2 regions of the Variovorax sp. dw_954 genome follow, and region 2 is predicted to be linked to the other one. Evidence: predicted binding sites of a transcription regulator. Region 2 holds the regulator's gene; the other holds the start of a gene.

What was found. Region 2 encodes LexA, which represses DNA repair genes until DNA is damaged. Its sites were predicted from a motif close to ACTGTATNNNNATACAGT; they were not measured.
Region 1: a site for LexA is predicted at 2,139-2,156, ahead of recA (recombinase RecA). Genes of this name have one in related genera too.

The regions. Positions count from the first base shown of each region.
Region 1 covers NZ_JAAVVD010000016.1:62,840-67,830, reverse strand. The annotation lists gene HB681_RS23085 (hypothetical protein) at 1-832, shown strand, start outside; gene HB681_RS23080 (response regulator transcription factor) at 846-1,520, opposite strand; gene HB681_RS23075 (MarR family transcriptional regulator) at 1,604-2,074, opposite strand; gene recA (recombinase RecA) at 2,218-3,327, shown strand; gene recX (recombination regulator RecX) at 3,343-3,795, shown strand; gene HB681_RS23060 (hypothetical protein) at 3,906-4,592, shown strand; gene yiaA (inner membrane protein YiaA) at 4,629-4,991, opposite strand, start outside.
Region 2 covers NZ_JAAVVD010000048.1:1,295-6,285, forward strand. The annotation lists partial or broken gene HB681_RS36625 (hypothetical protein) at 1-310, shown strand, start outside; gene HB681_RS36630 (MFS transporter) at 561-1,718, opposite strand; gene HB681_RS36635 (D-2-hydroxyacid dehydrogenase family protein) at 1,715-2,722, opposite strand; gene HB681_RS36640 (hypothetical protein) at 2,789-3,103, opposite strand; gene lexA (transcriptional repressor LexA) at 3,215-3,901, opposite strand; gene HB681_RS36650 (asparaginase) at 3,976-4,968, shown strand.

The sequences.
Region 1 (4,991 bases), on a different contig from region 2:
GCCACCTGCGCCCGCGGCGCCGACACCTCCTGCGCCCGCACCCGCACCCGCACCCGCACCCACGATTCCAGCGCCCGATCGCTATGACCCTGTGGCGGGCAGCGAGCCCGCACCGTCCCTCGTCGCGCCGCAGCCCGGCTCGACGGCCGAGGTCGGCGTCAATGGCGAAGGCATCTACGAAGACATGTGGGGCTTCACGCTGGTCGGCGCGCAGGGGTCGCTGGTGCGCCGCGGCCTCCTCGATTGGACCTGGGGCTCCATCAGCGTCACCGGTGGCTCGAACTGGGTGTTCAACGGCGACACGCGCTCGCTCGGGTTCATTGACGAACCGGTCATCACGGGCTCCGGCACATTCAGCGCGAAGGCCTCGATGGATGGCAGCTACGCGAGGGACGGCCGCTCATCCCAGGCCTGGGGGCCGCTGAAGTACAGCAACGCCAATGCGCTGGCCGTGAGCCAGCAAAGCGTCGCGGGCAAATGGGGCGTCAGCGAATCGAATGTCACTGTCTCGATCAAGATCGACGAGAAGGGCGTGCTGACCGGGACGACCGGCGGCTCGGAATTCGGGACCTGCAAGCTCTGGGGCACGCTGCTGCAGTCGGAGCCGAAGACCGCGAAGAACATGTACGACCTGACATTGAACACGGCCAATGCGGCGACAGGCACACAGAAGGCGTGCGAACTGGACACCGCCGGAGACTACGCCGGCCCGAGCGCAATCTACTTGACCGGGGCCGGCGACTACGTCGGGAATGGCTATTTCCGCTCGCTGGTCATGATCGCCAAGTCGCCCCGCTACGTCATGACGATGTATCTGGACAAGCAGCAGTAAGGCGGCTTCCAGGCTACGCCTGGATCTTCTCCAGGCAGTAGCCCAGCCCGCGCACCGTCGCGATGCGGATCGGGCCCTTCTCGATCTTCTTGCGCAGGCGGTGGATGTAGACCTCGATCGCGTTGAGGCTCACCTCCTCGCCCCATTCGCACAGCCGCTCCACCAACTGGTCCTTGCTGACCAGCCGGCCGGCGCGCTGCAGCAGCACTTCGAGCAGGCCCAGTTCGCGCGCCGACAGCTCGATCATCCGCCCGTCGATGGTCGCCACGCGGCCGGCCTGGTCGTACACCAGCGGGCCGTGCCGGATCGCGTTGCTGGTGCCGCCCATGCCGCGGCGCGTGAGCGCGCGAACCCGCGCCTCCAGCTCCTGCAGGGAGAACGGCTTGGCCATGTAGTCATCGGCGCCGTAGTCCAGCCCCTTGACGCGCTCCTCCACGCTGTCGGCGGCGGTCAGCACCAACACCGGCAGCGAGGAGCCGCGGGCGCGCAGCCGCTTCAGGATTTCCAGGCCGTGCAGGTTGGGCAGGCCGAGGTCGAGGATGAGCAGGTCGAATTCGCTGTTGGTCATCAGCGCGGCATCGGCCTGCGAGCCGGTGGCCACGTGGTCGACCGCCGCGCCCGAGGTGCGCAAGCTGCGCAGCAAGGCATCGGCCAGGACCTGGTCATCTTCGGCAATCAGGATTCGCATGGGTGGTGTCCCCGTTGGTGTGGTGTCCCTGCGATTTAGCTCTATCGAGCGCCGATTCTAGAAGTGCGTCCATGGCCTTTCGCTCAGGTTGCATAGGCCTCCAGCCCGATCGTCACCACCGTCGCCACCTCGTCGCCCACGCTGGCGCGGAACTCCTGCTCCGCCTGCGCCACGGCGCGCCGGAAGGCATCGAGCCAGGCCAGCCCGTCGTTGGTGAACTCCACGCGCCGCGCCCGCGCATCGAGCGGGTCGGGCCCGCGCGTCACGATGCCCCAGGCCTCGCATTGGTCGACCAGCGTGCCCATCGCCTGCTTGGTCATGCCGGCGCGCTCGGCCAGTTCGGTCAGGCGCGAGCCGTTGCGCGCCAAGTGCCGCGTGATGTGGATGTGGGCGGCGCTGACCTGCTGGCGCGCGGCGAGGTTCGACAACGCCAGGGGCACGTCGATGTCGTGCGCCATCAGCGCCAGCACGCGCTCGTCGAAGCGGCGCATCGCGTGGCCGAGCAGGCGGCCCAGGTGGGTCTGCCGCCAGTCGTCTTCGGGGTCCGTGGTCATCGTGCATATGGTAAAGCAAACTGACTAAAAATCGACTTTACGGATTTATACAGCCGCATACACTACTGTTCAAGCATCCAGCCTGTTATCAAACACAGATGCGAAAACCAAACACAAACCGTTGATATTCAAGGAGATTTTTCATGGACGCACTCGTCAAGGGCACCAGCATCTCGGTCCCGAACAGCGAAAAGGCCAAGGCACTGCAGGCCGCGCTGGCGCAGATCGAAAAGCAGTTCGGCAAGGGCACGATCATGCGGCTGGGCGAAGGCGAGGCGCTGGAAGACATCCAGGTGGTCTCCACCGGTTCGCTGGGCCTGGACATCGCGCTGGGCGTCGGCGGTCTGCCGCGCGGCCGCGTCATCGAGATCTACGGCCCTGAATCCTCGGGCAAGACCACGCTCACGCTGCAGGTCATCGCCGAGATGCAACGTCAGGCCGGCACCTGCGCCTTCGTCGATGCCGAACACGCGCTCGACGTGCAGTACGCCCAGAAGCTCGGCGTGAACCTGTCCGACCTGCTCATCAGCCAGCCCGACACCGGCGAGCAAGCCCTTGAAATCGTCGACTCGCTGGTGCGTTCCGGCGCCGTCGACCTGATCGTGGTCGACTCGGTCGCCGCGCTCACGCCCAAGGCCGAAATCGAAGGCGAAATGGGCGACTCCCTGCCCGGCCTGCAGGCCCGCCTGATGAGCCAGGCGCTGCGCAAGCTCACCGCCACGATCAAGAAGACCAACTGCATGGTCATCTTCATCAACCAGATCCGCATGAAGATCGGCGTGATGTTCGGCTCGCCCGAAACCACCACCGGCGGCAACGCGCTGAAGTTCTACGCCTCGGTGCGGCTGGACATTCGCCGCATCGGCACCATCAAGAAGGGCGACGAAGCCATCGGCAACGAGACCAAGGTCAAGGTGGTGAAGAACAAGGTCTCGCCCCCCTTCAAGACGGCCGAGTTCGACATCCTGTTCGGCGAAGGCATCAGCCGCGAGGGCGAGATCATCGACATGGGCGTCACGGCAAAGATCGTCGACAAGTCCGGCGCCTGGTACGCCTACAACGGCGAGAAGATCGGCCAGGGCCGCGACAACGCGCGCGAGTTCCTGCGCGAGAACCCGGAGCTGTCGCGCGAGATCGAGAACAAGGTGCGCGAATCGCTGGGCATTCCGCTGCTGGCCGCCGATGCGGGTGCGCCCGAAGCGCCCGTGGCCAAGCCCGTGAAGGCTGAGAAGGCCGACAAGGCCGAGAAGTAAGCGACACGCCAGCCGATGGCATTTGGAGCCCCTTCCCTCAAAGGCCGCGCGCTGCGCCTGCTGAGCCAACGAGAGCATTCGCGCGCGGAGTTGGAACGCAAGCTCGCGCGCCATGAGGAAGAGCCCGGCTCGCTGGGCCGGGCGCTCGACGAACTCGCCGCGAAAGACTTCATCAGCGAGGCGCGCGTGGTCCAGTCCGTGCTGAACCAACGTGCCTCGCGCGTCGGCGCCGCGCGCGTCCGGCAGGAGCTGGCGCACAAGGGCATTGCTCCGGAGGCCATCGCCGAGGCTGTGGCCAGCCTGCGCGAGACCGAATTGCCCCGTGCCCTGGAAGTCTGGCGCCGCCGCTTCGGCGTGCCGCCAGCGGATGCCGCCGAGCGCGCCCGGCAGGTGCGCTTCCTGCTGGCCCGCGGCTTCTCGGCCGACGTGGTCACGAAGACGCTGAAAACGAACGCGGACATCAATTAAACGCGCCCGTGGCGGGCGTGGACTGGCATGATTCGAAGGCGCGGCGCAGACCGCAATCCAGGGAGGAATTCTTGCCATCGAATGCTTCAACGCCGGCTTCGCCGTCTCTCATGCGCACCGGCTTCAAGGCCGGCGCGGCTTTCGCGAGTTCAGTCGTCGTGGGCGGACTCCTGGCCCTGCTGCTCGGCGGCGGCGCATTCGCGTGGTACCTCGGCCGCTTCGATGGACCGGGCATGTCGGCAGCCCATGCGGGCGGCGTCGGCGCCGTGCTGGCAATGCTGGCCTCACCGCCCTTGCTGGTGGCCATGTTGCTGATGCTGTACGTCCCGCTCTACCTGATGATCGGCGTGAAGCAAGGCCATGCACGGGCGCTGCAGCAGGTGGTCAGGGCCCACGGCGAGACCCTCTCTCAGCGACTGGCCTCTGCCATCGCGGGCCGCATCGAGGCCATGCCCCGCACGTACGGCGCATTGCAGCGTGTACCGGAATGGCTCACCGTGGAAACCTTGAGCCGGCAACTCGCGCCGGTCCTCGGGGAGAGCAAGGCGCTGTCCAGGGCCATCGGCTTCGTGCTTGCGCGGCTGCCGCTGTCGGACATGGTGGCGCATTGGCAGCAGACTCAGGGTGAATTCGGTGCGGCAGCGGCAGGCGCCGAAGACCCCGCCTTGCGCACCATGCTCAACCAGCGCATCGGCGATGCGCTTCAGGATGCGGCCACGCCCTCCCGCACGATCTGGTGGATTGCCGTCGCCGCGCACGCGGCGCTGGCGGCCGTGGGTTTCTATCTCACGCGCTGAGACCCGCGCAGCGGGCGTCCGGCTTTCGCAGGCCGCTCAGGCCACGTCGGGCTCGTCCGCCAAGCCGGGCGTGTCGCTCTTGTGCGCAGCCATGTCACGCACGTTCTTCTGCACGGCGACCGCACCGAACAGCGCGAGCAGGAACGCCATGCCATAGAAGCCCTTCTCGCTCCCCGCCAGCGTGGCATTGAAGAGGCCCACGGCCAACAGCGCCACCGACAGCAACAGCGAGACCCAGCATAGGCTGTAGTAGATGTTGGTGACCGGAATGCCCTCGAGCCGGTCGCGCACCGACTTCTGCAGGGACACGGCGGAGAACAGGCCGTACATCAGGATGGTGAAGTAGTAGCCCTTCTCATTGAGTTGCATGGAGGCGTTCCACAACCCGATGAGGAAGAC
Region 2 (4,991 bases):
GGCAACGACAAAGGCGCCGTCTACCCCCAAGCCGCCGATCGAAGCTTTCCCCTCCATCTACGGCGAGATCGATGCAGGCTTGCTGGCCGAAACCGAAATGAGCCCGGTGGAATCGTCCGAGACGAAGCCGGCCGTCGACATGGACCTGGCGCAGTTCGACAAGACTGCTTTCGAGACCATCGCTGCGCCCATCGAGCCTCCGCCGACAGCGCCGGCTTCGGGTCCGGCCGATCCGCACATCATCGACTTCGACCTGTTCGATCCCGAGACCGAAGCGGAGATCGCGCCGAAGCGCATCATCAAGCGCTGAGAGCGGCGACCTACGCTACGGTTGATATCCGTTGCGGTGGCGCTGCATTTCCGATCGCGCCACTCAAGGCAGTGGCATGCAAAAGGGAGCCCTTCGCGGGCGCGCCGCGAATTGGGTTTGCCGGTCACCGGTGCTGCCGTTGAAACGTTGGGAACCCGAGAGCAGGCTTACCCGATCCGCAAGAGCTGCTGCTGCCCCTGCTCTCGCCCGCGCGCCGCACGCGCGCGCATTGGGCGGAAGGTTGGTTGAATCACTCCGGCTTTGGCAAGCGCTCAACCACAATGCTCAGCGCCATCGCCGCAAGCATCGTGAAGAAGCCGACCCAATGCATCCAGCTCGCGGCGTCTTGCGCCAGCAGCCAACCCCCGGTGGCAGCGCCGATGGCCTGCCCGATGAACATCCCCGAGCTGTTGAGCGCGACCGACCCGGGCGCCATCGCCGGCGCCATTCCGACCAGCCGCGCCTGCTGGGCCGAATTGGCCGCGAAGCAGCCGAGGCCCCAAGGTAGCAGCACCAGGGCGAAGACCACGAAATTGATGCCCAGCGGCCACAGCAACAGGCTCGTTGCCATGAGCACCGTGGTCACCAGCGCCGCGCGGCCCGCGCCAATGCGGTCGATGTAGCGACTGACCAGGAGATTGCCGACCAGGCCACAGGCGCCAAACCAGCCCCAGATAAAGCTCTGCGTCGTTGCGTCGGCGCCGAGTTGCTGCTTGAGCAAGGGGGCGAAATAGGCGAACACCACGAATTGGCCGGTGCTTTGCAATGCGGTGACCGCCAGCACGCCCATCAAGGCCGGACTCCTGAAGACGCGCACCCAGGCCGCCCGCGTGAGTGCCGCGGGGCGAATGCCGTTCGGCATCGTCCACCATATCGCGGCCGCACTGAAGAATGCGGCGACGGCAATGGCCACGAATGCAGTCCGCCAGCCGTAGTGGCCGCCGAGCCACGCGCCCAGCGGCAGGCCCAGCACCGATGCCATCGACCAACCGAGGAACACGAACGTCACACCCCGGCCGCGCTGATCCGCCGGAACCAGCATGCCCACTGACGCCGCGGCCTGCGCCGTGAAGATGGCTGGCGCCAGCATCGTCAGCATGCGCATGAGCAGAAGCCCAAGGTAGCTCGGCATGAGTGATGCCGCCACGTTGCAGACCGCATACCAGACCATCGTCAGCGCCAGAAGCGTTCGCCGGTCCCAGCCCGCCACAAGGGCTGCCAGCAGCGGTGCGCCGAAGCAGACTACCAGCGCGCCCGCCGTCATCAGCTGGCCCGCTGCAGCCACGCTCACGCCGAACGAATCACTGATCTCGTTGAGCGTGCCCGCGACCAGCATGACGCCGGTGCCGATGACGAAGTTGCCCGCCAGCAGCGCCCAGAGCGCGCCCGGAAGCGGAGGGCGACTCAACGGCGAACCTGCAAGGCGCCAGGATTGACGATGTTGGTCGGATTGCCCTTGATGAAGCTCGCGACATTGTCGAAAGCCTGGCCGAAGTAGAGCTCGTAGCTCTCTTGCTCGACGTAGCCGATGTGCGGCGTGCAGATGCAGTTTTCAAGGCGCAGCAGCGCGTGTCCCTGCAGCGGTGGTTCGCTCTCGAAGACGTCGATCGCAGCGAGACCGGGCCGGCCCCGATTGAGTGCTGCAAGCAGGGCGTCGGACTCGACCAGCTCTGCGCGCGACGTGTTGACGAACAGCGCGGTCGGTTGCATCCGCGACAAGTCCGCCAGGGTCACGATGCCGCGTGTCTCGTCCATGAGCCGCAGGTGCACCGAGAGCACATCGGACATCTCGAACAATGCCTCGCGGCTCGGCGCGATCTGCAGTCCGTCGGATCGCGCCTTGGCGCAACTCGCTTCACGTCCCCAGATGACGACCTGCATGCCGAAGGCCTGTCCATAGCGCGCCACCAGTTGCCCGATGCGGCCGTAGCCCCAGATACCGAGCGTCTTGCCCTTGAGCACCGATCCCAGGCCGAAGTTCGGCGGCATCGAGGCCGACTTGAGGCCGGACTGCTGCCATGCGCCGTGCTTGAGGTTGCTGATGTACTGCGGCAGCCGGCGCATCGCGGACATGATCAGGGCCCAGGTCAACTCGGCTGGAGCAAGCGGCGAACCGCTGCCCTCGGCCACCGCGACGCCCAATTCGCTGCAGGCGTTCACGTCGATGTGGCTGCCCACACGGCCGGTTTGCGAAATGAGCTTGAGCTTGGGCAGCTTCTCGACCAGTTGCCGGGAGATCTGGGTGCGCTCGCGAATCAGGACGATCACGTCAGCGTCTCTCAATCGCACCGACAGTTGGCCGATCCCCTTGACGGTGTTGGTATAGACCTTGGCGGCATAGGCGTCGAGCTTGCTCGCGCAGCGCAATTTGCGCACCGCATCCTGGTAGTCGTCGAGGATCACGATATTCATGGCACGTTATTGTGCCTTGCACCCTCGAAGGCCGTGCGCTGCGTGTGTCGCGCCCGCAAGGATGGCTCAATGCATCAGGCGCCTGGCATCGTCCGCGGCTTCCAGCGCGGCGAGCCGGTCGAGCTCGGCGCAGACATCGGCCATGCGGCCCGAGATGACGACGCGGCCCGCACCGGTGGTCGTGCGCTGTGCATCCAGTATGCGCACCACGCGCAAGGGCCTGGCGCCAGGCGTCGGCTTGCTCGCGGATGCGCGGGCCGTGCATCCGGGGCGCACCGCCACGTAGCGCAGCCCGCTCCGGCGACGCGCGGGCATCCATCGGCTGGCCAGCGATTGCAGGGGCGTGAAGATTTCAGCCAAGGTCAGAAAAGCGATTCCCATGTGAACTCCAGATTGGTCAGAGGTTGAACACAGGCAGGATTTCTTCAGGTCGACCGCAACAGGGTGATGGCCTCTTCGCCATACGCCCGCCACCTGTTGCGTCGGTAATGGCTACATCAGCATCGTGTTCCGGATCAGGCCGACGGCCAGGCCTTCGATTTCAAAGGGCTCGCCCGGCTGCACGATGATGGTGGGGTAGTCGGGGTTTTCGGCATGCAGCTCGATCACCTGCTTGTTGCGCCGCAGCCGCTTGACGGTGACTTCATCGCCGAGGCGGGCGACGACGATCTGGCCGTTGCGCACTTCCTTGGTGGACTGGACTGCGAGCAGGTCGCCATCCATGATGCCCGCGTCGCGCATGGACATGCCGCGCACCTTGAGCAGATAGTCGGGCTGGCGTTGGAACAGCGTGTTTTCGACGTAGTAGGTCTGATCGATGTGTTCCTGCGCGAGGATCGGCGAGCCTGCCGCGACTCGGCCGACCAAGGGGAGCGCCAATTGGGCCATGCCGGGCAGGCCCAGCGAATACTGGCTGGAGCGTGTTTCGTTGATGGCGCGCAAGACCTCGCCCTTCAGGCGGATGCCGCGCGAGGTGCCGCTGACCAGTTCGATGACGCCCTTGCGCGCCAGCGCCTGCAAATGTTCTTCGGCCGCGTTGGCGGACTTGAAGCCCAATTCAGCCGCGATTTCTGCTCGTGTGGGCGGCGCGCCGGTCCGGGCAATAGCGCTCTGGATCAAGTCCAGGATCTGCTGCTGGCGGGCGGTAAGCTTGACGGCAAAGTTCGACAGGTTGAGCATGCGCTTGACTCCTTGCGGCACTGGTTGAATATCCAGTACCTGTATTTTTAACCAGTTTCTGAAAGATGGCAAGCATGGTCGCGAGCAAGGCAGTGAAGGAGTCCAGGCGCGTGGTGGTCCTCGGCACGGGAGGCACCATTGCCGGCCGGTCCACGCAGCCCGGCGACAACATCGGCTACACGGCGGCGGAGGTCGGCGTGTCGGAGTTGCTGGGTGGCATCGAGGTGGCTGGCGTCACGTTGCAGTCGGAGCAGGTGGCACAGGTGGACAGCAAGGACATGGACTTCGCGATCTGGCAGCGCCTGGCCGCGCGTTGCGCGCATTGGCTGGTGCAGCCAGATGTCGTCGGTCTCGTGATCACGCATGGGACCGATACGCTGGAAGAGACGGCCTTCTTCCTGCATTCGACGCTGCGGTCGCAGAAGCCTGTGGTGTTGACATGTGCGATGCGGCCGGCGACGTCGCTGTCGCCTGACGGGCCGCAGAACGTGCGGGATGCGGTAGTCGTTGCGGCTACGGCAAATGCGAGCGGTGTGCTCGCGGTCTGCGCGGGAGTGATCCATGGGGCGCTCGATGTGCAGAAGGTCCACACCTATCGGCTCGATGCCTTCTCTTCCGGCGACGCCGGACCGATCGGCTATGTCGAGGAGGGTGCGGTTCGTTCCGTGCGGAGCTGGCCCTCGACGAGCACACAGTGGTCGCCGGCGGAGATCGACGCAGTTTCAGGCGCCAGTGCTGCGCCTCGCGTGGAAATCATGCTGAGCCATGCCGGCGCGAGCGGCGCGATCGTCGATTCGCTGGTCCGGGAGCATGCAGTTGGAGGCACGGACGCCGTCCAGGGGTTGGTGCTGGCCGCCACCGGCAACGGCACGCTGCATCACGCGTTGGAGGCGGCTGCGCTCAGGGCGCAGGCAGCGGGCATCGCGGTACTGCGCGCCACGCGTTGCTCCAATGGCCGCATCCTGCCCAAACCCGGGGATGCGTTGCGCGATGCCGGCGGGCTGAGTCCGGTCAAGGCGCGCATTGCACTCATGCTTGAATTGCTGACTCGCCAGCCGTCGCGCTGACGCAGCGCGTCGAATCAGGGGCC